Regions from separate parts of the Rhizobium sp. RSm-3 genome, predicted to be linked through region 1. Evidence: riboswitches for the same ligand, from Rfam matches in the RefSeq annotation. Region 1 holds a riboswitch; the other holds the start of a gene.

Evidence for each region. A riboswitch is a leader RNA that binds a small molecule or an ion and turns the genes downstream of it on or off. The one in region 1 is predicted to bind cobalamin.
Region 2: another riboswitch for cobalamin. It lies ahead of nrdH (glutaredoxin-like protein NrdH); the one in region 1 lies ahead of BBJ66_RS25475 (CbtB domain-containing protein).

The regions. Positions count from the first base shown of each region.
Region 1 is NZ_MAWZ01000046.1:26,287-41,894, reverse strand. Features, by position in the region: gene BBJ66_RS25515 (branched-chain amino acid ABC transporter permease) at 1-738, opposite strand, end outside; gene BBJ66_RS25510 (ABC transporter substrate-binding protein) at 805-1,977, opposite strand; gene pobA (4-hydroxybenzoate 3-monooxygenase) at 2,173-3,345, opposite strand; gene BBJ66_RS25500 (helix-turn-helix domain-containing protein) at 3,464-4,354, shown strand; gene BBJ66_RS25495 (phosphoketolase family protein) at 4,406-6,790, opposite strand; gene BBJ66_RS25490 (acetate/propionate family kinase) at 6,863-8,041, opposite strand; gene BBJ66_RS25485 (putative bifunctional diguanylate cyclase/phosphodiesterase) at 8,278-9,849, opposite strand; gene BBJ66_RS25480 (histidine phosphatase family protein) at 10,361-10,915, opposite strand; adenosylcobalamin (AdoCbl) riboswitch at 10,993-11,135, shown strand; gene BBJ66_RS25475 (CbtB domain-containing protein) at 11,149-11,358, shown strand; gene BBJ66_RS25470 (CbtA family protein) at 11,372-12,118, shown strand; gene BBJ66_RS25465 (hypothetical protein) at 12,169-12,801, shown strand; gene BBJ66_RS25460 (sulfite oxidase-like oxidoreductase) at 12,786-13,448, opposite strand; gene BBJ66_RS25455 (sensor histidine kinase) at 13,633-15,429, shown strand; gene BBJ66_RS25450 (sigma-54-dependent transcriptional regulator) at 15,426-15,608, shown strand, end outside.
Region 2 is NZ_MAWZ01000031.1:378-15,985, reverse strand. Features, by position in the region: gene adh (aldehyde dehydrogenase) at 1-1,205, opposite strand, end outside; gene BBJ66_RS22460 (helix-turn-helix domain-containing protein) at 1,371-2,330, opposite strand; gene msrB (peptide-methionine (R)-S-oxide reductase MsrB) at 2,531-3,016, shown strand; gene BBJ66_RS22450 (TIGR03862 family flavoprotein) at 3,062-4,270, opposite strand; gene BBJ66_RS22445 (MerR family transcriptional regulator) at 4,338-4,760, opposite strand; gene BBJ66_RS22440 (heavy metal translocating P-type ATPase) at 4,833-7,079, shown strand; cobalamin riboswitch at 7,280-7,505, shown strand; gene nrdH (glutaredoxin-like protein NrdH) at 7,768-7,989, shown strand; gene nrdI (class Ib ribonucleoside-diphosphate reductase assembly flavoprotein NrdI) at 8,003-8,419, shown strand; gene nrdE (class 1b ribonucleoside-diphosphate reductase subunit alpha) at 8,398-10,602, shown strand; gene nrdF (class 1b ribonucleoside-diphosphate reductase subunit beta) at 10,803-11,777, shown strand; gene BBJ66_RS22415 (adenylate/guanylate cyclase domain-containing protein) at 11,883-13,106, shown strand; gene queE (7-carboxy-7-deazaguanine synthase QueE) at 13,109-13,837, opposite strand; gene queD (6-carboxytetrahydropterin synthase QueD) at 13,834-14,190, opposite strand; gene queC (7-cyano-7-deazaguanine synthase QueC) at 14,190-14,900, opposite strand; gene BBJ66_RS34625 (hypothetical protein) at 15,072-15,365, opposite strand; partial or broken gene BBJ66_RS22395 (ABC transporter substrate-binding protein) at 15,380-15,608, shown strand, end outside.

The DNA.
Region 1 (15,608 bases):
CAGGCAGGCGATCAGCGCGCCCGGAATGGAGCCGGCGCCGCCGACGGAGACGACGACCAGGAAGGTGACCATGTAGCGCAGCGCGTAATAGGGCTCGACCGGCAGCAGTTCGGCGCCGACCACGCCGCCGAAAGCGGCAAGTCCGACGGCGACGGCAAAGCTTACCGCGTAGATGATCTCGGTGCGTACGCCGAGTGCGGCGGCCATGGCCGCATCGTCGACGGAGGCGCGCAGCTTGACGCCGAAGCTCGTCCTTTCGATCGCAAACCAGAGCGTCAGCGCAACAGCCAGGCCGCAAAGGATGGCGAAGAGCCGGTGAACGGGAATGGTGCGGAAGCCGAGATCGGCCGATCCCTGCAGTGTCGCGGGAAGCGGTATGGTTTTCAGCGTCGGCCCCATCGCGTAATTGGCGATGCCGATGACGCAGAAGGTGATGCCGATCGTCATCAGCACCTGGGTCAGTTCGGGCGCACCGTAGATCCGGCGGTAGAGAAAACGCTCGAGCGGGATTGCGATGAGGATGGTGACGACGATGGCGGCGATGACCGCTACCGCATAACCGAGGCCGAGATCGCGGGCGGCATAGGAGGCGATGTAGCCGCCGATCATGGCGAAGGCGCCGTGCGCCAGATTGACGACGCGCATCAGCCCCATGGTCACGGAAAGGCCGATCGATATGACGAAAAGCACCATGCCATAGGCAAAGGCGTCGACGGCTATGCTGAAGACTGTCTGCATGGAAATACCTTGCTCGATGCGACGGGCTCGGCCTCGCGCGCCCGTCGCTTGCCGGGATGCCGGATCTTACTTCACCGCAGCCAGGCCGGGATCGTCCTGCTTCTCGAAGGTCTGGATCTCCTTATTGATGTAGGTCCCGTCATCGGCCTTGGCGACCTCGCGCAGATAGATGTTCTGCGTGATGTGGCGGCTTTCCGGGTCGATCGACACCGGGCCGCGCGGGCTGACCCAGGCAAGGCCCTTGACCGCATCGACAGCCTTCTCGGCATCCTGCTTGCCGCCCGTCGCCTCGATCATCTTGTAGATGACATACATGCCGTCATAGGCGCTGACTGAGGGGAAGGAGAGTTCGGCCTTGTTGCCGATCGCCTTGGAAGCCGCCTCGACGAAAGCCTTGTTCTCGGGAGAATTGTGCGAGACGGCATAGTGGAAGGTGGTCTGGATGCCGAGTGCGGCGTCACCCAGCGCCGGCAGATCGGATTCCTGGGTCAGATCTCCAGGCGCAAAGAACTTGATGCCGGCAGCCTTCAGGCCGTTCTCGTTATAGGCCTTGACGAAGCCCAGCGTCGTCGGGCCCGAGGGCAGGAAGGCGAAGACGCCCTCGGCGCCGGAATCCTTGATGCGCTGCATGATCGGGCTGAAATCGTTGGTGGCAAGCGGCATACGGATCGCTTCGACCACCTGGCCGCCGGCCTTCTCGAAGCCGGTCTTGAAGGCATTCTCGGCATCGATGCCTGGGCCGTAATCGCTGACGACCGAGATCACCTTCTTGACGCCGGCGTCGAAGGCGACCTTGGCGATCGGCGTCGAGGTCTGCCACGTGGTAAACGAGGTGCGCACGACCAGCGGGCTCTTGGTGACGATCGCCGAGGTGGCGGCGTTCATGACGACCATCGGCACATTGCCCTGCTTGAGGATCGGCGTCACCGCCATGGCATCGGGGGTGAAATAGAAGCCCGCGAGATACTGGACCTTTTCCTTGACGATCAGTTCCTGGGCCAGCGCCTTGGATTGAGCAGGATCGGCCTGCGGCACGTCGCGATAGACGATCTCGATCGTGTCGTTGCCGACCTTACTGCCGTTGACCGCCATATAGGCGTCGATGCCGGCCTTGAAGTTCTTGCCCTGGAGCGCGAACGGACCGGAGAACGGGCCGATGACTCCGACCTTGATGGTGTCGGCATAGGCGCTCGTGCCGATGGCGATTGCCGCAACGGCGGCCAGAAGCAGTTTCTTCATTTCTCTCTCCCTTGTTGGCGCATTCCAGCGCCGTATTTGCTAGCCGCAAAAATTGTGCGTTAGCTTGTCATGCGAAATGGTGATGTAAAATGAAATAAAAGCCGCAATCCATCACCATGCGATTATGATTATGTGTGGGAATATTGATGACCGGCTCTGCCGTCGCCTGGGCCGCACCAGCCTCGGATCTTCATGTCAGAATGGCAATCCCACATAGTTTTCCGCGAGCGCCGTGGAGGCAGCACGGGAATGGGTGAGATAATCGAGCTCCGCCTCCTGGATCTTCTGGTCGAAATCGCCGGTATCGGGAAAACGATGCATCATCGTCGTCATCCACCAGGAAAACCGCACCGCCTTCCAGACACGGGCGAGCGCGGTCTGCGAATAGGCGTCGATGCCGTGATCCGAACCGTCGCGGTAATGCTCGACGAGCCCAGAGAACAGGTAATGGACGTCGCTTGCCGCAAGGTTCAGCCCCTTGGCACCGGTCGGTGGCACGATATGGGCGGCGTCGCCGACCAGGAACAGCCGGCCGAAGCGCATCGGCTCGGCGACGAAGGAGCGGAGGGGAGCGATCGATTTCTCGAAGGACGACGCCGTCGTCAACGCTTCGGCGTGATGCGTCGGCAGTCGCCGTCTGAGTTCGTCCCAGAAGCGGTCGTCGCTCCAATTCTCGATCTTCTCGTCGAGCCCGCATTGGATATAGTAGCGGCTGCGCTTGGCCGAGCGCATCGAACAGAGCGCAAAGCCCCTCGGGTGGTTGGCATAGATCAGTTCATGGCTGACCGGCGCCACATCGGCAAGCAGGCCCAGCCAGCCGAAGGGATAGACCTTTTCGAAGCTTCGGATCGCCCGTTCGGGAACGGCCTTGCGGCTGGCGCCGTGAAAGCCGTCGCAGCCAGCGATGAAGTCGCAATCGATGCGCCCGGCAGCGCCGTCTTTCATATAGGTGACGAAGGGAGAGCGGCCGTCGAAGTCATGCGGCGTCACATCGACGGCATCGTAGATCGACAGGGCGCCGCTTGCTTCGCGCCGCTCCATCAGATCGCGTGTCACCTCGGTCTGGCCGTAGACGGTAACGCGCCGGCCGCCGGTCAGTTCATGCAGATCGATGCGATGGTCGCGGCCGTCGAAGGCGAGCGAGAAGCCGTCATGCGGCAGGCCTTCGGCATGCAGTCTCGCTGCGGCTTTGGCCTGATCGAGCAGTCCGACCGTGCCCTCTTCGAGAACACCGGCGCGGACCCGGCCGAGGATATAATCCTTGCCGACGCGATCGAGAATGACATTGTCGATGCCGGCTTCGGTCAGAAGCTGGCCGAGCAGCAAACCGGATGGTCCCGAACCGATGATGGCGACCTGGGTTCGCAAATGCTTCCTCCCTGACATTTTTGCGTTTTGTCAGATTCTGCCGCGCCGGCCGGATCGCCACAATGGACATTCCAGCCTAAAAATTGCACTAATCGAACATGGGCGTGGGAGAGGGCCGATGAGCAGACAGATACCGACCTACGAGCTCTACGGCGAAAACATCGGACGATCGCCGGAATTTTGGTTGCATTGCGAAACAATTCGCTCCCGCAGCAGCCTGCACCAATGGGAGATTCGCCTCCACCGCCACGAGAGTTTCTTTCAGATATTGTACATCGAAGCCGGTTCGGGCGATGCAATCTTCGGCGAGAAGAGCCATGCCATCCGGCCGCCGGCGGTGATTACGGTTCCGCCCGGGCTCAATCACGGCTTTCGTTTTTCACGCGATATCGACGGTCTCGTCATCTCCATATTGCGGTCCCATCTCAGCCATCCGCCCGGCGAACGGAGCCATCTCGGTGAATGGCTGGCGACGCCGCATCTGACGCCGCTCGATCCCGATAATGCCGAGGCTGCCCATGTGATGCAGACGTTGCGGCGACTGGGCGATGAATTCGAAAACCGCCGCAGCGGCCGCAACGAGGTCTTGGCAGCCTACGTCGCCCTGGCGTTGCGGCTGACGGCGCGGATTTCCCATGATGGGAATGCCCGGGAGTTTTCGTCGAACGAAAACGAGCGACGGATGGAGATGCTGGGCGAGCTCATTCAGCAGCATTTTCGATCCCACAAGCCCGCATCCTTCTATGCCAGGGAACTCGGGGTTTCGCCCACGCATCTCACCCGGATCGTCCGGTCGATGACCGGCAGCACGCCGCACGAGTTGATCGCCGCCAAACTCGTTGAGGAGGCGAAGCGTCAGCTTGTCTTTACGCTGGGCAGCGTTCAGGAAATCGGCTTTCGGCTCGGCTTTGCCGATCCCGCCTATTTCTCGCGCTTCTTCCTCAAATATACAGGAGAAACACCGCGGGCCTGGCGCATGAAGGAGAAGGTCCGGCTCGACCGAGCATAGGGTCTTGGCATCCGGTGACGGGCGCATTCGCAGGCGTCAGTCACCGATGTGTCACGTCGCCGGCCATGTCCAGTCCTGCACCTCCGGCATGTCCTCGCCATGTTCGCGCACATAGTCGTGGTGTTCCGAAAGCTTGCCGCGGAAGGCGGCAAGCGCATCCGTCGCCTTTTCCTTCAGGCCCGGTACGCGCTCGATGGCTTCGATGGCAAGGTGGAAGCGGTCGAGTTCGTTAAGGACGGTCATGTCAAAAGGCGTCGTCGTCGTGCCCTCCTCGATGAAGCCGCGGACGTGGATGTTTTCGTGGTTGGTGCGCTTATAGGTCAGGCGGTGAATGAGATAGGGATAGCCGTGATAGGCGAAGATGACAGGCTTGTCTGACGTGAAGATCGCATCGAAGGCCTCGTCGGTCAGTCCGTGCGGATGGTGATCCTTGGATTGCAGCGCCAGCAGATCGACGACGTTGACGGTGCGGATCTTCAGCGCCGGCACGGCCTTGCGCAAGAGGTCGACGGCGGCAAGCGTCTCCATGGTCGGCACGTCGCCGGCGCAGGCCATGACGAGGTCGGGCGCGACGGCGTCTTCCTCGTTGCTTGCCCAGTGCCAGATGCCGATGCCGGCTTCGCAATGTTTCACCGCCTCGTCCATCGACAGCCATTGCGGCTCCGGCTGCTTGCCGGCGACGATGACATTGATGCGGTCATAGGTGCGCAGGCAATGATCGCCGACCCAGAGCAGGGTGTTGGCATCCGGCGGCAGGTAGATGCGGACGATATCGGCCTTTTTGTTGGCGACGAGATCGACGAAACCGGGATCCTGGTGGCTGAAGCCGTTATGGTCCTGGCGCCAGACATGCGAGGTCAGCAGATAGTTCAGCGATGAGATCGGCTTTCGCCATTCGAGCTCGCGCGTCACCTTCAGCCATTTGGCGTGCTGGTTGAACATGGAATCGATGATGTGGATGAAGGCCTCATAGCAGGAGAAGAGACCGTGGCGGCCGGTCAGGAGGTAGCCTTCCAGCCAGCCCTGGCAGAGATGCTCGGAGAGCACTTCCATGACGCGCCCGTCGCGGGAGAGGTGGATATCATAGGGCTCGATATCCTCCATCCAGACACGGTCGGTGACCTCGAAGACGCTGCCGAGGCGGTTGGATTCCGTCTCGTCGGGGCCGAAGATCCGGAAGTTGGCGGCCTCCGCGTTGCGCTTCATCGTGTCGCGCAGGTAGCGGCCGAGGATCTCCGTCGACTGGACCATGGCGCTGCCGCGCTTGCCGATATTTACGGCGTAGTCGTGTATATCGGGAGTATCGAGCTCGCTGCGCAGCAAGCCGCCATTGGCATGCGGATTGGCGCCCATGCGGCGTTTGCCGGCGGGCGCCAGCGCCCGGAGCTCCGGTTTCAGCCGGCCGTCGGCGCCGAACAGATCTGCCGGATCATAGCCTTGCATCCAGTCTTCGAGGATCTTGCGATGGCTCTCATTCTCGCGGCAGTTGGAAACCGGCACCTGATGGGCGCGCCAGAAGCCTTCCACCTTCTTGCCGTCCACCTCCTTCGGGCCGGTCCAGCCCTTGGGGCTGCGCAGCACGATCATTGGCCAGCGTGGGCAGCCGTCCAGAGCTTTGCCGTTACGAGCCTGCCTCTGAATCTCGCGGATGCAGTCGAACACCTGATCCAGCGTCGCGGCCATCTGCTGATGCATATCGCCCGGTTCGTGGCCTTCGACGAAGAAAGGCTGGTAGCCGTAGCCTTCGAAGAGACGGCGCAGATCATCGCCATCGGTCCTGCCGAGAATGGTCGGGTTGGCGATCTTGTAGCCGTTCAGATGCAGGATCGGCAGCACGGCGCCGTCACGGGCGGGATTGAGGAATTTGTTGGAATGCCAGCTCGCGGCCAGCGGCCCGGTCTCGGCCTCGCCGTCGCCGACGACGCAGGCGACGATCAGATCGGGATTGTCGAAGGCAGCGCCATAGGCATGAACGAGGGCGTAACCGAGTTCGCCGCCCTCGTGGATGGACCCGGGTGTTTCGGGCGCCGCATGGCTCGGGATGCCGCCGGGGAAGGAGAATTGCCGGAAGAGTTTGCGCATGCCTTCGGCATCCTCGGAAATGTCGGGATAGATCTCGCTGTAGCTGCCTTCAAGATAGGTATTGGCGACCATGCCCGGGCCGCCGTGGCCGGGGCCGCATATATAGATGACGTCGAGGTCGCGGGCGCGGATCATGCGGTTCAGATGCGCATAGATGAAGTTGAGGCCGGGTGTCGTGCCCCAGTGGCCGAGCAGGCGGGGCTTGATATGCTCCGGTTTCAGCGGCTCGCGCAGCAGCGGATTGGCGAGCAGGTAGATCTGCCCGACCGAGAGATAGTTGGCGGCCCGCCAGTAGCGGTCGGTCAGGGTGAGTTCGGCGTCTGTCAAAGCGGCGGTCGAGATATGCGTTTCCATGGATTTCTCCCGTTCGAAAACCTGTTCAACGTCAATTCTACCGGCCGGCGCGGGGCCTGCCGTTGATCTGGATCAGCCAGTGCCGAGTATGGACAGCGCCTCATCGGCGATGACCTGCTCCTCGTCGGTGGCGATGACATGGGCAGCGATACGGCTTTCCCGCGTGCTGATCGTGAACGCATTGGCGAAATTGGCCTTTTCGTCGATCGCAAGGCCGAGCCAGGAGAGCCGCTTCGCCACGCCGGCGCGAATCTCCGGCTGATGCTCGCCGATGCCGGCGGTGAAGACGACGGCGTCAAGGCCGCCGAGCGTTGCCGCCATGCGGCCGGTTTCGCCGGCGATACGCAGCATGAAGAGGTCGATCGCCTGGCGCGCCTCCGGCCGGCCATCCCTCAACAGATCGCGGGTATCGGCGCTGATGCCGGAAACGCCGAGCAGGCCGGAGCGGTGATAGAGCAGGTCTTCGATTTCTTCGAAGGATTGGTTCCGCTGACCGGCCAGATGCAGAATGACGCCGAGATCGAGTGCGCCCGGGCGCGTCGCCATCGGGATGCCATCGAGCGTCGAAAAGCCCATGCTGCAATCGCGGCTGACGCCATGATCCAGCGCGCAGAGGCTGGCGCCGCTGCCGAGATGGGCGACCACCGCCTTTGCCGCATCCGGCGCCTTGCGGGTTAATTCGCCGGCGATGAATTTATAGGACAGGCCATGGAAACCATAACGCTTGATGCCCTCGTCGTGCAGCGCACGGGGGATGGCGAAGCGGCGAACGAGATCGTCCTGCGTGGCATGGAAGGCCGTGTCGAAGGAGGCCGTCTGGGCAAGATGCGGCTTCAGATGCCTGAGCGCACGGATGAAGCGCAGCGCCTGCGGTTGATGCAGGGGTGCCAGCGGCGTCAGTGCATCGACGGCATCGATTGCGGCGTCGTCGAGGGCGATCGCCCTGGTGAAACGGTCGCCGCCATGGACGACGCGGTGGCCGGCGGCGCGGGTGGCGGCCATGTCGAAATGATCGCCGAGACGCGCGAAGGTCTCATCGATGATGTCGTGCAGGTCTTCCGTCACCTCGGCCTTCAACGGCATGTCGAATGTCAGCGATCCCTTGATCAGGCCGAGCGAGAGCGGTTCGGCACGGAAATCGATAACACCTTTGCCGAGGCGCCGCGCCCTATCGCCATCCATCGCGAAGATACCGATCTTGATCGTGGAGGAGCCGGCGTTGAAGGTCAGGAGCAGATCGGTCGATGACATGTCTTCAGAGACTCCGCACAGTCGGTATTTTGGCCGAACTTAGTGCGGGGGCTGCGGACGGAAAGGCGTTTATCCGCCGTTCACGTGCTTTGCCGATGCGCAGCCTATCGTCATCTTCGGCTGGGATCGAGTACAGCTTTCATCGATGTCCCGGGGCTGGGAGGTGCAATTGGCGCTGGCGGCTTCGATTGCATTCCTGCTCTTCATCATCGACGCCGGCTTTTTAAGCTGTATCGTCAGGCCGTTGAGGCCAGGCTGGCATTGCGATCGCTGATGAAGATGCCCGCCTCGGCGGCGGGCATCGCCTTGCCGAAAAGATAGCCCTGGCCGATGTCGCAGCCGAGCTGCAGCAGGAAGGCGAGCTGGCCGTGCTCCTCGACGCCCTCCGCGGTCGTCTTGATGTTGAGGCTCCTGCCGAGTCCGAGCATGGCGCGGATGATCTTTTCCTGGCGTTCGTCGCCGCGATAGGTGGCGACGAAGCTTTTGTCGATCTTGATCTTGTCGAAACGATAGCGGGCGAGCTGTGCCAGGCTCGAATAACCCGTGCCGAAATCGTCAAGCGCGATCTGGATGCCGGCCGCGTGGAGTTCATCAAGGATGACGGCGGCGACGGCGGGATCCTGGATCAGCGCGTTTTCGGTGATCTCCACCTCCAGGCGCTGCGGCGGCAGCCGGCTTGCCGAAAGGACCTTGAGAATGCGCGACGTCAGCAGCCTGTCTTCCATCTGCACCGGCGAGACGTTGAAGGACAGCATTACATGCTCAGGCCAGGTGAGTGCGTCGCTGCAGGCCTGGGCGAGAAGATCCTCGAACAAGGCGGTGATCATCCCGTTTTCCTCGGCGATATCGATGAAAACAGGCGGCGGAATATTGACACCGTCTTCGCCGATCCAGCGCGCCAAGGCCTCGAAGCCGCAGAGCTGACCGGTCTTCAGGTCGATCAGCGGCTGATAGAAGGGTTTGATCGCCTTGTTGGCGATTGCGGCGCGCAGCCTGGTTTCTAGCGCAGCGCGTTCCGTGACTTTGTCCTGCATGGCCGGTTCGAAAGCGAAATAATGGTTGGGGCCGCGTGATTTTGCCTCGTACATGGCGAGGTCGGCACGATGCGCGGCATCTTCCAGCGGTTCGGCTCCTTCGGTCCAGCGGTCGTAGCCGACGCTGGCGCCGACTTCGACGGCAAAACCGTCGATATGGATCGGCCGGGTGACAGCCTGGATTAGCAGTCTGGCAAAACGCTCCTCGCGCGGTGCCGTCAGGGCAAAGGCGACGATGATGAATTCGTCGCCGCCGAAGCGGTAAACGCAATCGGCGTTGCCGAGCGCGCAGATTCGCCTGGCAACCTCGATCAGCAGAATGTCGCCGCCCTTGTGGCCGACGAGATCGTTGACTTTCTTGAAGCCGTCGAGATCGACGGAGAAGAGCGTGACGTTGCGATCCCATTCCTCGATTTGGTCCTCGTCGTCCTTGATCGGCCATGAGAGGATCTTGCGTTCGAAGGCGTAGCGGTTCGGCAGCTTGGTTAGATGGTCGTGGGTGGCCGTCCAATCGGCCTTCGCCTGGGCGGCGGCGCGCAGTTCCGTTTCCTTGCGCAGGTCGGCGATGCGCAGCACCGAATAGATGAAGCTCATGGCGCCGGCGATGCCGAGCGCCAGAACGAGTTTGTCGGCGCCATATTCGCCGAAACCGGTCATGAAATAGACAAGGCTGTCGTCGAGCTGCAACAGCGCGCCGAGGAGCCAGAGAGTTATCCCAAGCCCGACGATCGACACGCATTGCCTTCCGGCCCTGCTCTGGAAAAACACCGGCATGTGGCCTTCTCCATCTCCACCCTATGCCGAACTATCACGAAAGTCTGAAATGTTCGTTGAAACCAGAAGGCGAATTATTGGAGGCCGCAGCCTGTTGCTGCACCGTCGAGAGACGGACGCGCTTCTCGTGAAGCGGGGACGGGAAAGCACGAAGGCGAGCGTGCTGTCGCATGCTCGCCCTTTCTCGTGCTTCAGGCGGTGACGATCAGCAGCGGGACGCTGACGACGAGACCGATCAGAAGTGTGATTGTGGCGAAACGCATCAGGCGCAGGCGCCGCGTACGCTCGCCACTCCAATCATATGTCATGTCTTCCATCTCCTTGGGACAAGGAAGTAGTCCCGGTGAAGCCGGGTTCAACAGAGATGACGCAATTTGCTTGTGTAAAGCTGGATAAGATGAGGGATCGCTAATGCGCGTCGCATTAAACGGGATTCATGCGACGCGCCTTAGGTTTTTGTTTTATGCATGTCGTTATCCCGGAACCGCGGCACACTTCCGGGCGACATGCATTAATGCTGAAAACGCAGCGACCAGCGCCGTCCGTTGCTGGTCATGCGAACGATACCAAGCGGCTCGATGTCGACGAGCCAGAAAGAGGATGGCGGCGCCCGAAGCACATGGGCAACCGCTGCCCGGATGACGGCGGCGTGGCTGATGGCGATCACATGGCCGCCGAGGGCGGATTCATTGTCCATCCAGCCGGCGACGCGTATGCCAAGATCAACAAGGCTCTCGCCCCCGTGCGGGACCGCTTCCGGATCGCTCATCCAGGCCATGAGGTCCTCCGGCTCCTCGGCCTCTATCGCCGCGATCGACTTGCCGGCCCAGCGGCCATGATCGCAGTCGCCAAGGACAGGGTCCGTCCGGGCTTGAAGGCCGAGCGCGTCGGCAGTCTGGCGGGCGCGCAAAGCCGGGCTGGTGACAATACGATCGGCACGGGGCAGGGCGGCCATCCTGGCCGCGTCTTCTGCGGCCTTGTCTTCCAGCGGTTCGTCGAGCGGGAACAGGGCCTTGCGGCTCGCCGCCGTCGCGCCGTGGCAGATCCAGGTAAGGCGCGTATTCACGGTCGTTCCGATCTCCGGATAGCGGTGGGAACAGCCCGTCGCCGCTTCATGAAGTTTCGTTGACAGGCTCTTCGGCCTGCAGATATAACCGTGCTGTTGCGGGTTTGGAAGCCGGTGTAAATCCGGCACGGTCGCGCCGCTGTGACCAGCGTGTCGAAGGTTCTTCGCGCTGGAAGTCAGACCCTGCCGCATAAGCACTCTTTCGACTGAACGCGTCATTCCCGGAGGAATACATGTCTGACACCACTTTTGCGCCTGTTGCGGCACCGGCGCCGATCCCCGTAGCAGAGATCCTGCCATGGGCGATCTTCGGCGGCCTGCTGATGCTCATCGCCATCTATTTCGTCGGCACCGAGGAAGGCGCGATGGCGCTGTTCAACGGCATGTACGTGCATGAATTCGTGCATGACGCCCGCCACCTCCTCGGCTTCCCCTGCCACTAGGGGAGTTCCCGACATGGTTGGAAACCTCCTGCTACGCGGCATGCTCGCGGGCCTGATTGCTGGCTTCCTCGTCTTCGCCTTCGCCCATACTTTCGGCGAGCCGCTGGTCGATTCGGCGATCGCCTTCGAGGAGGCGAGCGCCCAGGCGACCGGCGAAGCCGCCGAACCTGAAATCGTCAGCCGCGCCATGCAGGCCGGTCCGGGCCTTTTCACCGGCGTCATGGCCCATAGCATTGCCGTCGGCGGGCTTTTCGCGCTCGCCTTCGCTTTCGTGCACGGCCGCGTCGGCAGCCTTTCGGCGCGCGGCACCTCGGCGGTCATCGCCATTTTCGCCTTCGTGGCGATCGTTCTCGTTCCCGCTATCAAATATCCGGCCAACCCGCCGGCGGTCGGCAATGCCGATACAATCGGCGTCAGGACCGAGCTGTTCTTCCTGATGATCGTCGTCTCCCTCGCCGCCCTGATCGCCGCGGTGGCGCTGTCGCGCCGTCTTTCCGAGCGTTTCGGCCTCTGGAACGGCGCCATCATCGCCGGCATCGCCTATCTCGTCTTTATCGGCCTCGTGCTTTATCTGCTGCCGCCGATCAACGAAGTGCCGGAGAACTTCTCGGCGATGGTGCTTTGGCGTTTCCGCACGACAACGCTCGCCATGCATGCGATCCTCTGGGCAACGCTCGGTCTTGGCTTCGGAGCGCTGGCGGAAAAGCGGCTTGCCGTGAAGGGCGGGCAACCGGTCCGGCAGGTAAAGGCCTTCCACTGAACACATCGAGGGGCGCCGTTTTGCCGGCGCCTTTAGATTTTCGGGCAACGATGAAAAGCTGCAGCACCATATCGCTCCTGTCGACGGCCTTTGCCGCCGCCGCTTTCTTTTGCATGCCTGTTGAAAACGCCCTTGCTCATAGCCGCAGCGGCGGCGCCAGCCATGCCGGTCTCGAGATCCCAGAAATTTCGCATGGCGAGATGGCGGTGATTTCGGACTATCGCGGCCGAATTATCGGTCTGGCGTCCCGTGCAGTCGATACGAACGAGCCATTCCGGCGCGTTCTGAACTACGCCGAAATCCAGTATTCCTATTGTCTCTGGGGACGGATGCCGGGCAGCGTGAGCGACGAGCAGAGCCCGTTCAACGAATGCGCCCATGCCTATCTTGCGGCGACCAAGGCGGTATTGCTTTCGATGCGTGAGATGCCGCGGGAGGCCGTTGCGGCTGGTGAAATCATTTCCGCGGTCGATGACGACATGGTGCGGCGCAGCCTGGCGCTCATCACCTGCCGGTTCAGCGGCGAGGCCTTCAACACCGCCGATGTCGTCAAGCCACGCTGGAGTAAAGTGCCGTTTCATGCCGCCAGCATGGCGTCGCTGACGGGGTTCGCCGCTCTGTTCGCCCTTGTGGTGTTTGCGCTGGGTCGCTTTCTGCGGCCGAAGGCTCAATCGTCGGAATAGCGCTGCTCGCGCCACGGATCGCCATACATATGGTAGCCGTTCTTTTCCCAGAAGCCGGCCTCGTCACCCGACATCAGTTCGATGCGGCGCAGCCATTTGGCGCTTTTCCAGAAATAAAGATGCGGCACGACGAGGCGCATCGGGCCGCCGTGATCCGGCGTCAGCGGCAGGCCTTCCCATGATGTCACAAGGATCGCGTCCTCGGCGGCGAAATCGGCAAGTGGAAGGTTGGTCGTATAGCCGTCATAACTCGTCAGCATGATATAACCGGCGTCCGGCTTCGGCATGGCGAGATCGAGCAGATCGCGCGTGGAAACACCCCGCCATTTGTTATCGTAGCGCGACCAGGTGGTCACGCAGTGGATATCGCTGACCTTGGTACTCTGCTCGATCGCCTGGAAGTCGGCCCAGTTGAGTGTGAGCGTCGTTTCGACGAGGCCGCGCACTTCAAGACGCCAGCTATCGGTGGAGATGACGGGCTGCTGGCCGAGATCGAGCACCGGCCAGTTTTTGACGAGATGCTGGCCGGGCGGCAGGCGCTCGGCTTCGGGGCGGCTGATGCGGCCGGTCAGAAACTTGCCCTCTGCCGCCCAGCGACGCTTGGAGCTGGTGAGCTTGCTGTCGGCGGGCGTCTTGTCGTTGCTCATGATGGGGTTCCCTACGATACCGCAATAGGGCATTCGCGTCTCCGGGTGTCAAGTTTCGGCGGGCCCTTGGAAATCCGTGTCGGCGTCATTAAACTTGAGCCGTCGGGTATGCCTCGCTGGGGAGTGGAGGCGGAAAGGGGAGGAGCCGGATCTGTCGAGATATCGTGCGATAGCGGCGTTCCTGGTGGTGCCGTTGATCATCTTCGCCTTCTTCACCTATGGAAGCGCGATTGCGACACGCGCCTATATGGGAGAGGCCTCGGCGCAGGCGGGGACAGCGCTGCGCCTTGCCGTCTCGGCGCTCAGCGGTCACCTCAACCGCTACGAGGCGCTGCCGGCGCTGATCGCCGATCATGACGACATCAAGGAACTGGTGAGCGCCCCTGAAAATGCGGCACTGCGCGATGCGGCCAATCTCTATCTCAAGCAGATTAACGGGCTGCTGAAATCCTCCGACATTTATGTGGTCAAGCCGGATGGAGAGACGATCGCGGCCAGCAATTACGACGGACCTGGAAGCTTCGTCGGGCAGAATTTCAGCTACCGGCCCTATTTCCAAGACGCGATCGAAGGCCGGCAGGCGCGGTTCTATGCGCTAGGCACCACCTCGCTGAAGCGCGGCTATTATTTCGCCGCGCCGATCCGGACCGGCACGGATATTCGCGGCGTCATCGTCTTCAAGGTCGATATCGACATGATCGAATCCTCCTGGGGCGGCGGCGAATACAAGATTTTCGTCTCCGATCCTGAGGGCATCATCTTCATGTCCGGCAGCCCGGAATGGCTCTACGGCGCGATCCTGCCGCTGACGGCCGATCGCATCGCACGCACGGAAGCCTCGCGGCGTTATGCCAATGCCAGACTGACGGCGCTGCCGGTCACACGCCAGCGCTTCGAGCCGCACGAGTTGATGACGCTCGCCGGCGAGCGCGGATCGAGCGAATATCTGGTTCTCTCGCACTACATGCCGGCCGAGGACTGGACGGTGAACGTGCTGATGGAAACGAGTTCCATCCGCGCCCAGGCGCGCACGGCGCTTGCGGCTGTCTTTCTTATCCTTTGCATTGCCGGGCTTGCGGTCGCGGTTCTGCGCCAGCGGCGGGCGCGGCTTGCCGAACGCATGCAACTGCAGACGGAGGCTCGCAACGAACTGGAGCAGCGCGTCGAGGAGCGCACGGCCGATCTTGCCCGCGTCAACAGCCGCATCGAGGAGGAGATATCGGAACGGCGTCTGACCGAGCAACAGCTCCGTCAGACACAGGCCGATCTTATCCAGGCCGGGAAGCTCGCCGGCCTCGGGCAGATGTCGGCTGCGCTTTCGCACGAGTTCAACCAGCCGCTCGCCGCCGCCAAGACCTATACGGACAGCGCCTCCGTTCTCATCGATCGCGGCCGGACCGAGGAGGCGCGGGACAATATAAGGCGTATCGGCGGGCTGATCGACCGCATGGCCGCGATCAGCCGGCATCTGCGCAACTTCGCCCGCAAACCGAACGAGAAACTCGGCTCGGTGTCTCTCGACGAGGCGATGCATGACACGCTCGAGATCATCGCCTGGCGGCTGAAGGCGGCCGATGCCGAGCTCCGGCTTGATCTGGGCACCCGGCCGCCGGTGGTGCGTGCCGGTTCGGTGCGCCTGCAGCAGGTGCTGGTGAATGTGATTTCCAACGCGGCCGATGCCGCGGAAGGGCTTGATGACAGACGTATCGAGGTTTCGGCCTTCGAGGAGGCCGGCAAGGTGGTGCTGACGGTGCGGGACCATGGGCCAGGCGTGCCTGCGGCGATCGCCGAGCGTATCTTCGATCCCTTCTTCACGACGAAGGGCGTCGGCAAGGGGCTCGGTCTCGGACTGTCGATCTCCTACAATATCATCAAGGATTTCGGCGGCAGCCTTTCCGCGGTCAATCATCCGGAAGGGGGCGCGGTGTTCCGTATCGAACTGCAATCGGCGGCAGGGCTGATGCCGGAGGCCGCGGAATGAACGATGCGAAGATTCTGCTGGTCGACGACGAGGAGGAGTTGCGCCGCTCGACGGCGCAGGCGCTGGAGCTTTCCGGCTTCAGCGTCGAGACTTTTTCGAACGGCGATCATGTGCTGGAATTGATCGGCTACAGTTTTCCCGGTGTCGTCGTCAGCGATATCCGCATGCCCGGCATGGAC
Region 2 (15,608 bases), on a different contig from region 1:
GGTCCGAAGATCTCCTCCTGGAACACCCGCATCTTGTTGTGACCCTTGAAGATCGTCGGCTTGACGTAAAAGCCGTTCGCCAGATCGCCGCCGAGATCGTTGCGCGCGCCGCCGGTCAGAACCTCGGCGCCTTCCTGCTTGCCGATGTCGAGATAGGCGAGGATCTTTTCCAACTGCTCCGTCGAGGCCTGAGCACCGATCATCGTCGCGCTGTCGAGCGGATTGCCCTGCTTGATCGCCTCGACGCGTTTGACCGCCTTTTCCATGAAGCGGTCATAGATCGATTCCTGGACGAGGGCGCGGCTCGGGCAGGTGCAGACTTCGCCCTGATTGAGGGCAAACATTGCAAAACCTTCGAGTGCCTTGTCGAGGAAGTCGTCGTCCTCGGCCATCACATCGGCGAAGAAGATGTTGGGTGATTTGCCGCCGAGTTCCAGCGTCACCGGAATGAGGTTCTGGCTGGCATATTGCATGATCAGCCGGCCAGTCGTCGTCTCGCCGGTAAAGGCGATCTTGGCGATGCGGGGGCTGGTCGCCAGCGGCTTGCCGGCCTCGATGCCGAAACCGTTGACGATGTTGAGCACGCCTGGCGGCAGCAGATCGCCGACCAGTTCGGCCCACAGCAGGATCGATGCTGGGGTCTGCTCGGCAGGCTTCAAGACGACGCAGTTGCCGGCCGCAAGCGCCGGAGCCAGTTTCCACGTGGCCATTAGGATCGGGAAGTTCCAGGGAATGATCTGGCCGACGACGCCGAGCGGCTCGTGGAAGTGATAGGCGATCGTATCGTGATCGATCTCGCCGATCGAACCTTCCTGGGCGCGGATGCAGGAGGCGAAGTAGCGGAAATGGTCGATCGCCAGCGGAATGTCGGCCGCCATCGTCTCGCGGATCGGCTTGCCATTGTCCCAGGTCTCGGCCTGGGCCAGCAATTCCAGCTTGTCCTCCATCCGCTGGGCGATCTTCATGAGGATATTGGAGCGCTCGGCAGCGGAAGTGCGGCCCCATTTTTCCTTGGCCGCGTGGGCGGCGTCGAGCGCGAGATTGATGTCCTTTTCATCGGAGCGGGGGATGTCGCAGAGCTTGCCGCCGGTGACGGGCGTCAGGTTTTCGAAGTATTTGCCTTCGACCGGCTCGCGCCATTCGCCGCCGATATAGTTGCCGTATTTCAGCTTGAACGGCGACTCGACGATTTTCTGATGAAGCATGTCATCCTCCCGTGATGATCCAGGTTCCAAGCGAACCAGTGGGAGGAAAATGTGCGTGTTTCGGCGAAGAGAACAGGGTGGGTCTTCGATACCGCAGTGCACAGTGTCGCAGAGTTGCGACAGGATCGGCGCCCGATTGCCGCAACGGCGTAACCTTCGAGCCGATCAGTGGAGGTCGAGCTTCTTCATCTTCCGGTGCAGGGTGGCGCGGCTGATGCCAAGCGCGATCGCCGCCTGGGAGACATTGCCGCCGGCGCGCGACAGCGCACGCAGCAAGGCTGCCTTCTCCGCCTCGACCATCTCTTCCTGCTGCGAGACGCTCGCTTCGCGGAGAGCATCGGCGGCCGGAATACCGGCGGCGATTCGCTTGTCGTCCAGCTGCAGCGCGATGCGGGCGGCGCGCGTCGCCCCGAGCACGAGGTCATGCCGGTCGACGGCCAGCAGGGCAGCGGCCGAGTTGGCGCCGGCCGGAACCATCAGGAAGCGGGCGCTGGGAAAGGCCGAACGGAAGAGGTTGAGTTCGATGCGCATCGCCGCATCGCGCACGGTCTGCGTCAAGATCGCCAGGGTCATTTCGTTGACGTCTTCGCGGCAGGTGGAGATGTCGAGGGCGGCGGCCAGCCGGCCACGGTGATCGCGGATCGGCGCCGTCGTGCAGCTGAGACTGGTATTGGCGCAGAAGAAATGCTGGTCGCGGAAGATGGCGACGGCGCGTTCATCGGCAAGCGCGGTGCCGATGCCGTTGGTGCCGATGCTTGCCTCGGTCCAGACGGAGCCGGTCCAGAGGCCGAGTTCGCGGAATTCCTTGTCGTCGCCGGCTGCTCCCCGCCGCTCCAGCGCAATACCATTCTTGTCAGTCAGAAGCAGGCAGCAGCCGGCCTTGCCGACGGCGGTAAAGAGGCGATCGAGTTCCTCAGTCGCGCTGGCGATCAACTGCCCGGACTGTTCGCGGGCACGCCGGAATTCCTCATCGGTCAGGCGCAGCGGCGCCCGTTCATCCTCGGGGGCGAGCTGGTGCATTGTCATGCATCGCCGCCAGGAGGCGACCACCGGAGAGCTGGCCGCGGCGGAATCGCGCTGGGCAGAGGTATAGACATGCTCTGCATGCGCTGACTGTTCGTGCATCTGCTCCTCCCACGGAACTTCAGCACAGTCTGATGGAAAAGCCGCGGGTTTGCAATCAGGCGGCACGTGGCGGCCGTCAGCGTGCGGCGAAAGGGGGCGGCATCACATTTCGGTGTTTGAGCGGTGAGGATGTAACAAAGACTTCTCCCGCCCGTATTTTGCTACAGAACAAGGCTTTGCCAGATGGGGAGATCCTGATCATGCTGAACAGACGATTGTTGCTGATGACGACCGTTTTCGGGGCGCTTGCCGTTCGCGCTGGCCTGGTCGGCAAGGCGATCGCCGGCGAAACGTTTGCCGTGACCCACACCGATGAGGAATGGCATAAGCTGCTGACGCCGGACCAGTTTGTCATCCTACGTGAGGCTGGGACGGAAAAACCCTTCTCCAGCGCCCTGCTGCATGAGGAGCGGAAAGGCACTTTCGCTTGCGTCGGCTGCGACCAAAAGCTCTTTTCCTCGGCAACGAAATTCGACAGCGGCACCGGCTGGCCGAGCTTTTGGGCACCACTCGCCCATGCCGTCGGCACCACAAACGACACCAGTTTCGGGATGGCGCGCACGGCGGTCCATTGTAGCCGCTGTGGCGGCCATCTCGGACATGTCTTCGATGATGGCCCGAAGCCGACTGGGCTTCGCTACTGCATGAATGGCCTTGTCATGACGTTTCGTGCAGCCTCGGCCTGATCGAGGGAAGTTCTTGTTTGCTGTTCAGTCTGCGAGCGCCGGTGCCTATCGGTCCAGCCAGGCCTCGATGCCGCGCGCCGCGGCGCGGCCGGTCGCAAGGCAGGCGGTGAGGAGGTAGCCGCCGGTCGGCGCTTCCCAGTCGAGCATCTCGCCGGCAACGAAGGTGCCCGGCAGTGCCTTCAACATGAAGCCGTCGTCGATGCCGCTCCAGCGGATGCCGCCGGCCGAGGAGATCGCCTCGGCAATCGGCCTCGTATCGAGAAGCGGGACCGGCAGGGCCTTGATCACGCCGGCGAGGCGTCCGGGCTCGGTTCGGTCGCGCTCGGGAGCGAGTTCCCGCAGCAACGCCGCCTTGACGCCGTCGAGGCCGGCGCCCTTGCGCAGGCGGTTCGAGAAGCTCGATTTGGCATCCTGCCGTGTAAGGTCGCGGGTCAGTCTTTCGACCGTGCGGCCCGGGGCGAGGTCGAGCGTCAGGGCAGCGTTGCCGCGGTTCTGCAACTGGTCGCGGAGGCTCGTCGCATGGGCATACACCAGGCTGCCCTCAATGCCGTTTGCGGTGATGACGAATTCGCCGGGAAAGGTGCCGGCTTCGGAGGTGGCGGTGACCGATTTCACCGGCTCGCCGGCGAAACGTTCGCGAAAGCTTTCGCGCCAGCCGACGACGAAGCCGCAATTGGCTGGCTGGAAGGCGTCGATCTCGACACCCTTCTCCAGTAACCAGGGCAGCCAGCTTGCATCGGAGCCGAGACGCGGCCAGCTTGCGCCGCCGAGCGCCAGCAGGGCGGCGTCGCAATGGACGATGCTGCGCCCTTCCGGCGTTTCGAAAACATAGCCCTGATCGGCAAATCCAACCCAGCGGTGGCGGGTGCGGAGCGTGGTGCCCTGCGCCTCCAATCTTCTGAGCCAGGCGCGCAGCAAGGGAGAGGCTTTCATCACATCAGGGAAAACCCGGCCGGACGAACCGACGAAGGTCTCTGTCCCGAGCCCTGCCGCCCAATCCCTGATATCGCTAGGGGTAAAGGCATCGAGAGCCGGCCGTAGCCGGGCAGAGGCGGCGCCGAAGCGCGTGGCGAAACGGGCATAATCCTCGGAATGGGTGATGTTCAGACCCGATTTGCCGGCCAGCAGAAATTTGCGGGCGAAAGTCGGCATGGCGTCGTAAACCGTCACCGCATGGCCGGAGAGCGAAAGCAGTTCGGCGGCCGCCAGGCCCGCCGGGCCGCCGCCGATGATGGCAATTCGCTTCTGACTCATGGATGTCTTTGCCCGATTCTTTCTGATGCCGTTTTGGCGCGGCTACGCCTTGCCTGCAAGGGCGGGATCAGTGATGCGCATGCGTGCATTGGCCGTGGTCGGCGAGCACCTCGATGACGCGGCATTGGTCGACGCGGCCGTGGCCGCAGCCTTCCACCATGGTTTCCAACTCGGCCTTCAAAGCCATCAGACTGCGGATGCGCTGCTCGACTTCGACGAGACGAGCCTTGGCGATGGCATCGGCGGAGGCGCAGGATTGGTGCGGATCATCCTGCAGCGTCAGCAGCGTGCGGATCGCCTCGATCTCGAAGCCGAGTTCGCGGGCATGGCGGATGAAGGCGAGGCGGCTAATATCGGCGGGTTCGAAGGAGCGCTGGTTGCCTTCGCTGCGGCTCGGTGCCGCGAGCAGGCCGATGCTCTCGTAATAGCGCACCGTCGGCACTTTGACCCCGCTCCGGCGCGCCGCTTCACCGATCGTGATCTTTTTCATGATTTTTCCTCTTGCACCTCTAGTCGCTAGAGGATGTAGGAGGGATGCTTCTGTTTGACAAGGAAGCGGATCATGGTTGAGACGAGCGAGACACGATACCGGGTCGGCGGCATGGATTGCGCTGCCTGCGCGAGCAAGATCGATACGGCGGTCAGGCGCGTGGCAGGGGTCGCCGATGTTTCCGTCTCGGTGATGGCGGGCACGATGACCGTCCGGCATGACGGCAGCAGCGACCTCAAGGCGATCGAGAAGAGAGTGACGGGGCTCGGTTATTCGGTATGGCCCTTTGCCGGAAGCGCGGCGCCGGCGCAGGACCACGGCGCGCACGATCATCGCCACCACGACCATGGCGACCACGATCACGATCATGATGGCCATGATCATGCCGGCCATGACCATGATCATGGCGAGAAGGAAATCGAAGGCCTGCATGGCCACGATCATGGGCCGATGACCGGTCCCTGGTGGCAGAGCAGGAAGGGCCGGCTGACCATCCTCTCGGGTGCGGCGCTGATTGCCGCCTATGCCGTGGGCCATCTCATACCTGCGATCGGGTCCTATGCCTTCATCGTCGCCATGCTCATCGGTCTGGTGCCGATCGCGCGGCGCGCTGTCATGGCGGCGTTCTCAGGCACGCCGTTTTCGATCGAAATGCTGATGACGATCGCCGCCGTCGGCGCCGTCATCATCAATGCGGGGGAGGAGGCGGCCACTGTCGTGTTCCTGTTCCTCGTCGGCGAGCTGCTGGAGGGTGTCGCGGCCGGCAAGGCGCGCGAAAGCATCCAGTCGCTGACGGCCTTGGTGCCGAAGAACGCGCTGCTGGAAGACAATGGCCAGACGCGGGAGGTGCCGGCGGAAAGCCTCGCCGTCGGCGCGATCATCATGGTGCGTCCGGGCGATCGCATCTCGGCTGATGGCATCATCGTCTCGGGCGAGAGCGCGATCGACGAGGCGCCGGTGACCGGCGAGAGCACGCCGGTGCGCAAGGGCGTCGATGCCGTCGTCTTTGCCGGAACGGTGAATGGCGATGCGGTGCTCCGGGTTCGCGTCACGGCGGCGGCTGCCGACAATACCATCGCCCGAGTCGTCAAGCTGGTGGAGGAGGCGCAGGAATCGAAGGCGCCGACGGAACGCTTCATCGACCGCTTCTCGCGTTATTACACGCCCGGCGTCGTGGTGGTCGCAGCATTGGTCGCGGTCGTTCCGCCGCTATTCCTCGCTGGGGCGTGGGACGAATGGATCTACAAGGGCCTTGCCATCCTGCTGATCGGCTGCCCCTGCGCGCTTGTCATCTCGACGCCGGCGGCGATCGCCGCCTCGCTTTCAGCAGGCGCCCGGCGCGGACTGCTGATGAAGGGCGGCGCGGTGTTGGAAACGCTCGGCAAGGTGACGATGGTCGCCTTCGATAAGACAGGCACGCTGACGGAAGGCAAGCCTCAAGTGACTGATATCGTTTCCTTCGGATTGAGTGAGGCGCAGATCTTGTCGCGCGCGGCAGTGCTGGAGCAGGGCTCCAGCCACCCCTTGGCGCTGGCGATCCTCAAACGCGCCAAGGCTGGCGGCGTCCCCGTGCCGCCGGCTTTCGAACTGGAAGCGCTGCCGGGCAAGGGGGTCAGCGGTAAAGTCGGCGGCGAGACTCTCGATTTGCTGTCGCCGTCCGCTGCCCGCGAGCGCGGAGCGCTCGACGGCGAAAAGGATGCACGCATTACTGTTCTGAACGATGAGGGCAAGAGCGTATCGGTGCTGCTCGTCAATGGTGTTGCAGCCGGCCTGATCGCCATGCGCGACGAGCCGCGCGAGGATGCGCAGGCCGGGCTTGCCACGCTTAAATCGGCCGGCGTCAAGGCGATGATGCTGACGGGCGACAACAAGCGGACGGCGGCAGCCGTTGCCGGCATGCTCGGCATCGACTGGCGCGGCGAGATGATGCCCGAGGACAAGCAGCGGGTCGTCAGCGAATTGAAGCGCCAGGGTTTCATCGTCGCCAAGGTCGGGGACGGTATCAACGACGCTCCGGCATTGGCCGCCGCCGATATCGGCATCGCCATGGGCGGCGGCACCGATGTGGCGCTGGAAACGGCGGATGCCGCCGTGCTGCACGGGCGCGTCGGCGACGTGGCCCGGATGATCGAACTGTCCAAACGCACGATGCGCAACATCCTAGAGAATATCACCATCGCGCTCGGGCTGAAGGCGGTGTTCCTGGTGACGACGATCCTAGGGATCACCGGGCTCTGGCCGGCGATCCTCGCCGATACCGGCGCCACCGTGCTGGTGACGATCAATGCACTTAGGCTGCTTCGGATAAAGGGACAGTGACGATTCGGGGGACGATTCGGGCCTGACCAGGAAACAAAATCTGAGGGCCGGCTACGGGTCGGTCCTCTTCATCCGGCCCTTCTCCACAGCCTGTTTTCTTTAAGCCTTCGTTATCCATGTTTTTCACAGGAACGCAGCGATTTCAAACCTGTCGTAACGCAAGGCGAAAACCATCCGTTGACACGATTTTGGATTGGCATACTATATCTAGTGTTCAAGGTTCCTTCGATTCGTCAGGATCGCAGGCTAAGACGGGAATACGGTGCGTTTCGCCATGACGGCGCAACAAGGCCGGAGCTGCCCCCGCAACTGTGAGCGGCGAGCAACTGTCCGATTTCAGGTCACTGAGGCATGATGCCTTGGGAAGGCTGGGGCAGGGTGCTTCGACCCGCAAGCCAGGAGACCTGCCTTGAACGAGATGTCCACGGGCGGGGTGTCCGGAAGGTCGCGTGCATGACAGCGGAATGATCCGCGCCTGTTGCGCTGCCCCGAACGTCCGCATGAGCACTTCGGGGTTGAAGTTATGTCCAGAACATCAAGGCCGCCGCCCGCGCAAATCCCGAAAGGGATCCTCTCGGGCGTTTAAACCGCCGACTTTGCCAGATCACCATCAAACGTTGCCCCGGACGTCGCAAGGCGACCGATCCCAGTATTGCGTCCTGAATTCTTTGACATCACGAGGAACATGATGAGCGTTACCGTCTACAGCAAACCCGCCTGCGTCCAATGCACCGCCACCTATCGCGCCCTCGACCGCCTGGGCGTCGATTACGACGTCGTCGATATCTCCGAGGACGCCGAGGCGCTCGATCGTGTGCGCGGCATGGGCTATATGCAGGTTCCCGTCGTCGTTGCCGGCGAGCAGCATTGGGCGGGGTTCCGTCCGGATATGATCAGCGCGCTCTCCTGACCGAGGAAAGGCGATGGGCCTGATCGTCTATTATTCCAGCCGATCCGAGAATACCCATCGCTTCGTCGCCAAGCTCGGGATGCGCGCGGCGCGCATTCCCTCAAGCGGCGCAGAGGCGTTCCATATCCGCGAACCTTTCGTGCTTGTCGTGCCGACCTATAGCGGCGCCGGCGGCCCAGGGATCGTAAAGGGGGCCGTTCCCAAGCAGGTGATCCGTTTCTTGAACGATGCGGAGAATCGAGGACGCATCCGGGGCGTGATTGCCGCGGGCAACAGCAATTTCGGCGAGACATATGGGCTCGCCGGCGACGTGATCTCGCAGAAATGCCAGGTGCCTTACCTCTACAGGTTCGAGCTCATCGGCACGGAGGAGGATGTCGCCAACGTCAAACGCGGATTGGAACGGTTTTGGACACGGGAACAACTCTGACGCGGGATGCGGGCGCAAAACCGCATAACACTTTTGCTCATCCCGCCGGCGAACGCCCTTTGAAAGCGGCGGAGACGCTCGACTATCACGCGCTGAACGCGATGCTGAACCTCTATGACGACGAGGGCAGGATCCAGCTCGACAAGGACCGCATGGCGGCGAAGCAGTATTTCCTGCAGCATGTGAACCAGAACACCGTGTTCTTTCACAATCTCCGGGAAAAGCTCGATTACCTCGTCACCGAGGGCTATTACGAGCAGGAGGTTCTCGATCAATATTCGTTCAATTTCGTCCGCGACCTGTTCGATCAGGCCTATGCCAGGAAATTCCGTTTCCCGACCTTCCTCGGCGCCTTCAAATATTACACCAGCTATACGCTGAAGACCTTCGACGGGAAGCGCTATCTCGAGCGCTACGAGGACCGCATCTGCATGGTGGCGCTGACCCTGGCGCGCGGCGACGAGGCCCTTGCCCGCGACATGGTCGACGAGATCATTTCCGGCCGTTTTCAGCCGGCGACGCCGACCTTCCTCAATGCCGGCAAGCAACAGCGCGGCGAACTCGTCTCCTGCTTCCTGCTGCGGGTCGAGGACAATATGGAATCGATCGGCCGGTCGATCAATTCGGCGCTGCAATTGTCGAAACGTGGCGGTGGCGTCGCGCTGTCTCTCACCAACATCCGCGAGGCCGGTGCGCCGATCAAGCAGATCGAGAACCAGTCGTCGGGCATCATCCCCGTCATGAAACTGCTCGAAGACAGTTTCTCCTATGCCAACCAGCTCGGTGCCCGCCAGGGGGCGGGCGCCGTCTATCTCAATGCCCATCACCCCGACATCATGCGCTTCCTCGACACCAAGCGCGAAAATGCCGACGAGAAGATCCGCATCAAGACGCTGTCGCTCGGCGTCGTCGTGCCCGACATCACCTTCGAACTCGCGAAAAACAATGAGGACATGTATCTGTTCTCGCCCTATGACGTCGAGCGCGTCTACGGTGTGCCCTTCACCGAGATTTCGGTGACGGAAAAGTACCGGGAGATGGTGGCGGACGCCCGCATCTCGAAGAAGAAGATCAAAGCGCGTGAATTCTTCCAGGTGCTTGCCGAAATCCAGTTCGAGAGCGGCTATCCCTACATCATGTTCGAAGACACGGTGAACCGGGCAAACCCGGTTGCGGGTCGCATCTCCATGAGCAATCTCTGCTCGGAGATCTTGCAGGTGAGCGAGGCGAGCGACTACAATGACGACCTCTCCTACAAGCATCTCGGCAAGGATATTTCCTGCAATCTCGGCTCGCTGAATATCGCCGCGGCCATGGATTCCAACGATTTCGGCAGGACGATCGAGACTTCGATCCGGGCACTGACGGCGGTCTCCGACATGAGCCACATCGCCTCGGTTCCGTCGATCGAGAAGGGCAATGACGACAGCCATGCGATCGGCCTCGGCCAGATGAACCTGCACGGCTATCTCGCCCGCGAACGCATCTTCTACGGCTCCGAGGAAGGCGTCGATTTCACCAATATCTATTTCTATACGGTGACCTATCACGCGATCCGCGCCTCGAACCTGCTGGCGGTCGAGCGGGGCCAAAGCTTCAAGGGCTTCGAAAAATCGAAATATGCCTCCGGTGACTATTTCGACAAATATACCGAAAAGGAATGGAAGCCGGCGACCGGCAAGGTGCAGGCGCTGTTCGACAAATCAGGAATCCATATTCCGACACAGGATGATTGGGCGGCGTTGAAGAAGGCCGTCATGACCTCCGGCCTTTATAACCAGAACCTGCAGGCGGTGCCGCCGACGGGGTCGATCTCCTACATCAACCACTCGACCTCCTCGATCCATCCGATCGTCTCGAAGATCGAGATCCGCAAGGAAGGCAAGATCGGCCGCGTCTACTATCCGGCGCCGTTCATGACCAACGACAATCTCGATTATTATCAGGACGCTTACGAGATCGGGGCGGAGAAAATCATCGATACCTATGCGGCGGCGACCCAGCATGTCGATCAGGGCCTGTCGCTGACCCTGTTCTTCCGCGACACGGCAACGACGCGCGATATCAACAAGGCGCAGATTTACGCCTGGAGGAAGGGCATCAAGACGATCTACTACATCCGCCTTCGCCAGATGGCGCTGTCCGGCACCGAGGTGCAGGGCTGCGTGTCTTGTACGCTGTGATTTGAATTCGCTCCGGATCAGCAAGATGCCCCTCACCCTAACCCTCTCCCCGTTTTGACGGGGGGAGGGGACGTGCCCTGCGAGAGGCTTGTGGGGAACGGGGGGCTTGCGGCATACCCCCTTCGCCCCGCGCGCGGGGAGAACGTGCCGGCAGGCGGATGAGGGGCAAATCGCACATATTCCTCAAAAGGGACCACCTAATGAACATGCAATTGAAACCCGTCTCCCGCGTGCGCGCCATCAACTGGAGCCGCATCGAGGACGATAAGGATCTCGAAGTCTGGAACCGGCTGACCGGCAATTTCTGGCTGCCTGAGAAAGTGCCGCTGTCCAACGACATTCCTTCCTGGGCGACGCTGACGCCGGCCGAGCAGCAGTTGACCATCCGCGTCTTCACCGGGCTGACGCTGCTCGATACGATCCAGAATGGCGTCGGCTCCATCAGGCTGATGCAGGATGCGGCAACGCCGCATGAGGAGGCTGTGCTTTCCAACATCTCCTTCATGGAGGCGGTGCATGCGCGCTCCTATTCCTCGATCTTCTCGACGCTGTGCTCGACGCCCGACGTCGACGATGCCTATCGCTGGTCTGAAGAAAACGAGTTCCTGCAGCGCAAATCGGTGCTGATCATGGAGCAGTATGGTTCCGGCGATCCCTTGAAGAAGAAGGTTGCCAGCGTCTTCCTCGAAAGCTTCCTGTTCTATTCCGGCTTCTATCTGCCGATGTACTGGTCAAGCCGGGCAAAGCTGACCAACACGGCCGACATGATCCGGCTGATCATCCGCGACGAGGCGGTGCACGGCTATTATATCGGCTTCAAGTTCCAACGCGGGCTGGAGCGGCTTTCCGAGGAGAGGCGGCAGGAGATCAAGGATTTCGCCTTCGACCTGCTGCTCGAACTCTACGACAACGAGGCCAGATATACCGAGGCGCTCTATGACGGCGTCGGGCTGACCGAGGACGTCAAGAAATTCCTGCATTACAACGCCAACAAGGCGCTGATGAACCTCGGCTACGAGGCGCTTTTCCCGGCCGAGGCCTGCAAGGTCAATCCGGCGATCCTATCGGCGCTTTCGCCGAATGCCGACGAGAACCATGACTTCTTCTCCGGCTCCGGCTCGTCCTATGTCATCGGCAAGGCCGTGGCGACCGAGGACGAGGATTGGGATTTCTGAGGTTTAATCGATACCTCCCCTTATCATTTGCTTTCCCATCGACCACATTCAGCGGGAAAATTGAGTTCGGCACTTGCCAGTGAAGTGGCGTAGCGGGAGTTTTAGATGTCGTCTTTTTTGAACAAGGTCGGGACCTCAGTCGAGGCGGACGAAGGCGTCTGGCCGATTCGCCGGAGACGGATTCTCGACTGGCTGGTGAACGAGACGCGGGGCGAGCGTTTCATCGACAATATCCTGGTGGACATGTGTGGGAAGCTGCTGGCGGCCGGCGTGCCGGTGGCGCGGGCGACGCTGCATTTCAGGGTGAACCACCCGCAATGGGTCGGTGCCCGCATTCTTTGGAAGGAGGGACTGGCGGAGGCGAAGATCGATACATTCGCCTATGGCGTCGAAAACACGCCGGAGTTCCTGACCAGTCCGGTCAACGCGATCCATCAGGGTGCGGAGGAGGTGCGCAGGCAGCTGGAAGGCGCAGCCGTCGACGACTTGGATTCATTCTATCAGGACCTGCATGACGACGGCTTGACCGAATATATTGCCTGGCCGCTCGAGCACACCCTCGGCAAGCGGCATGTCGTGACATTTTCCACCAGCCGGCCGGGCGGCTTCGAGCGCGAACATGTCGATTTCCTGCGCGATCTCCTGCCAGCGCTAACGCTTGTCAGCGAAATCCGGCTGAAAAACATCATGGCGCGCACGTTGCTGCAGACCTATGTCGGGCCGCATGCGAGCGAGCAGATCCTGTCGGGTGTGACGACGCGCGGCAGCGGCGCCACTGTCGGAGCGGCAATCATGATCTGCGACCTGCGCGATTTTACGGCGATCTCCGATCTCTGGCCGCGCGACGATGTCATCCATCTGCTCAACGATTATTTCGACGCGATGTCGGATCCGATCGAACGCTACGGCGGCGAAATCCTGAAGTTCATGGGCGACGGATTGCTGGCGATCTTCCCGCTGAGCAAGGACACGGCCTGCCTCGATCTGCTGCAGGCGATCCGTGAGGGGCAGGCGTCGATGACTGAATTGAACGAGGAGCATGTGCGCATGGGGCGCGATCCGCTGCGCTACGGCGTCGGCGTGCATGTCGGCGACGTCATGTACGGCAATATCGGCTCGCGCCGGCGGCTGGATTTCACCGTCATCGGCCCGGCGGTCAATGTCGCCTCGCGGCTGGAAAGCCTGACCAAGGAGGTCAAGCGTCCGGTGCTCCTGTCGCGGGCCTTCGTCGAAATGGCGGGCTGCGCGAAAGACATGGACAGCCTTGGCACCTTCCCGCTGCGCGGGCTCGGCGAGCCTGTCGATGTCTTCGCTTTCCCGGAGGGGTAGGCTCAGACGCCGCGTTTGTTTCCCCACAACAGCACGTGCAACTGCGGCAGCACGCGCGGGGCAAACCATCCATCAACGGTCACTTTCTCGACGAGCCAGTGCATCCGGTCCATCACGCCGTCGATATCGATGCGGGCGTCGTCGTCATCGGGCGGCGGCGGCGTATGGTTGCCCGGCTGAAGGTACAAGGGAATATAGGGGTAGCGCCGGCCCGCCTGTTGGGCGAAGGCGTAGTCGTCATCGTCGAAGACGACGATTTTTAAGGCGATCTCGGGACCGCCGGCGGCGAGCCGGAGACAATTGTCGACCTCTTCCCAATCCGTCAGCATTCCGCTTGACGGCGGCTTGGGGCTCAAGACCAGCATGTCGAGATCGCGAAACCAGTTGCGAGCGACGCTTCCCTGGGTTTCCAGCGCGAATCGGTAGCCTTGGGAATGGCCGAATTCGATCAGTGGCCCCAGGGGCTGTATCGCCGGATTGCCTCCGGAAAGCGAAACCGTCATCGGCCTGCCTCCGGAGAGCTTGGTGACCTCCTGCCAGATCGCCTCGGTGGACATGGGAATCCATTGATTGCGGAAGGCGCCGTCGACGGCGTGAAGGCTGTCGCACCAGGAGCAGCGATAGTCGCAACCGCCTGTCCGGACGAATACCGTCGGCAGGCCGATCAAAGCGCCTTCGCCCTGGATGGTCGGGCCAAAGATCTCGCTGACGCGAATGTTCTCTCCGCTCATGGCCGGTACTCCGCCCAGGTCTTTGGCGTCTCGCTGACGCGGACCGACGATGTCTCGGGGAAGCGCTCTCTGCACCAGTCGTAAAAGTGTTTGGCGAGGAATTCGGAGGTGACTTTCGAGTGGCCGAAGACCTCGTTCAGATGGCGATGATCGAGGGTTTCGTCGATATAGCGCTTGAGCGGCGAGAGGTCGTGATAATCGCGAACGAAGCCGTCATCGTTCAGGCTTTCGGCGGAGAGTTCGACGACCACGATATAGTTATGGCCGTGAAGCCTGGCGCATTGATGCTCGGCCGACAGATGATCCAGCTGGTGCGAAGCGGAGAGATGGAACTCCTTGGTGATGCGGTACATCAACGCACCTCGGCCGCGGAATATTGCGACACGGCCGCCTTCCAGAAATCCCGGTCTTCATAGTCCGTCGGATCGGAAATACCGGCGAGATGGAAAGCCTCGCGGCGTTCGACGCAAGTTCCGCAGCGCCCGCAATGCAGCCTGCCGCCCTTGTAGCATGACCAGGTCTCGGCAAACGGCGTCGCATACTTTTCGCCGTCCGCGACGATCGCCGCCTTGGGGACATCGACATAGGGCGCAAGCAATCGGACGCTGGCATAACCGTCCAGCGCTTCGTTCTGCATGCGCTGAAAGGCGTCGATGAAGCCCGGGCGGCAGTCGGGGTAGATGAAGTGGTCGCCGCCATGCACGGCGACGGCAACGGCATCGGCCTTTTGTGCGGCGGCCAGGCCGAATGCAATCGCCAGCATGATGGCATTGCGGTTCGGCACCACGGTGGCCTTCATGGTCTCCTCGGCGTAGTGGCCGTCCGGGACCTCGACATTATCGGTCAGCGCCGATCCGCTGAGATGGCCGCCGATGGCGGCGATGTCGATGATATGATGGGGTACGGCAAGGCGTGCGGCGCACCGGGCGGCGAAGTCGAGTTCCTTGCGATGGCGCTGGCCGTAGTCGAAGGAGACGAGGCCGATCAGTTGTTGTTCCGCTGCCATTTTGTGGGCAAGCGAAACGGAGTCGAGTCCGCCAGAGCAGACGACGATAGTCTTCATATTTTGGATTCCCTTGTTTTGACCGGGTGGGCTGCGACCGGATTACGGCGTGCTTCTAGGCGAAATCCCGCGCGATGCAAACAGTTTTAAGATGTCAGCCTTGAAAGTTGTTCGTTTTCACCGATCGCCAAATCTAATTGCGGCGGCGACAGGGCGCGCAGGTCCTCAGCGTCAGCATTGTTGATGGCGCTGAAGCAGCATGCGTCCCCGATCCTCGTCGGCCACCGTCGCCTCCTCTTGCATCGTGTCGACTTTCGGCGGTTGTTGTCGAGGTGTAGAAATATACAAGTAATTCAATATGATGATGGAATAGCCATATTTTTCTCGGGAGTCGAGAAAGGACTTGACGACCGGTAGCTTATAACGTTTTAAATTAGCAACCGCGCGGAGGAGCGCGGCCGTATGTCGACCGCCGCAACGGCGGAAAACATCGGGCGGCAGGGAGGGCCCGCCGCCGATTTTCAAATGGGAGGAATTTCATGCGCAAGTTTTTGAGCTCGGCGGCAATTGCCGTCGTGATGATGGCTGGCCTCGGTGCAGCGCAGGCCGCCGACGTGAAAGAAGTGCAGATGCTGCACTGGTGGACGTCGGGCGGCGAGGCGGCGGCTTTGAACGTTCTGAAGCAGGATCTGTCGAAGGAAGGGTTTGCCTGGAAGGACGTGCCGGTGGCCGGCGGCGGCGGTGATGCGGCGATGACGGCGCTGAAGG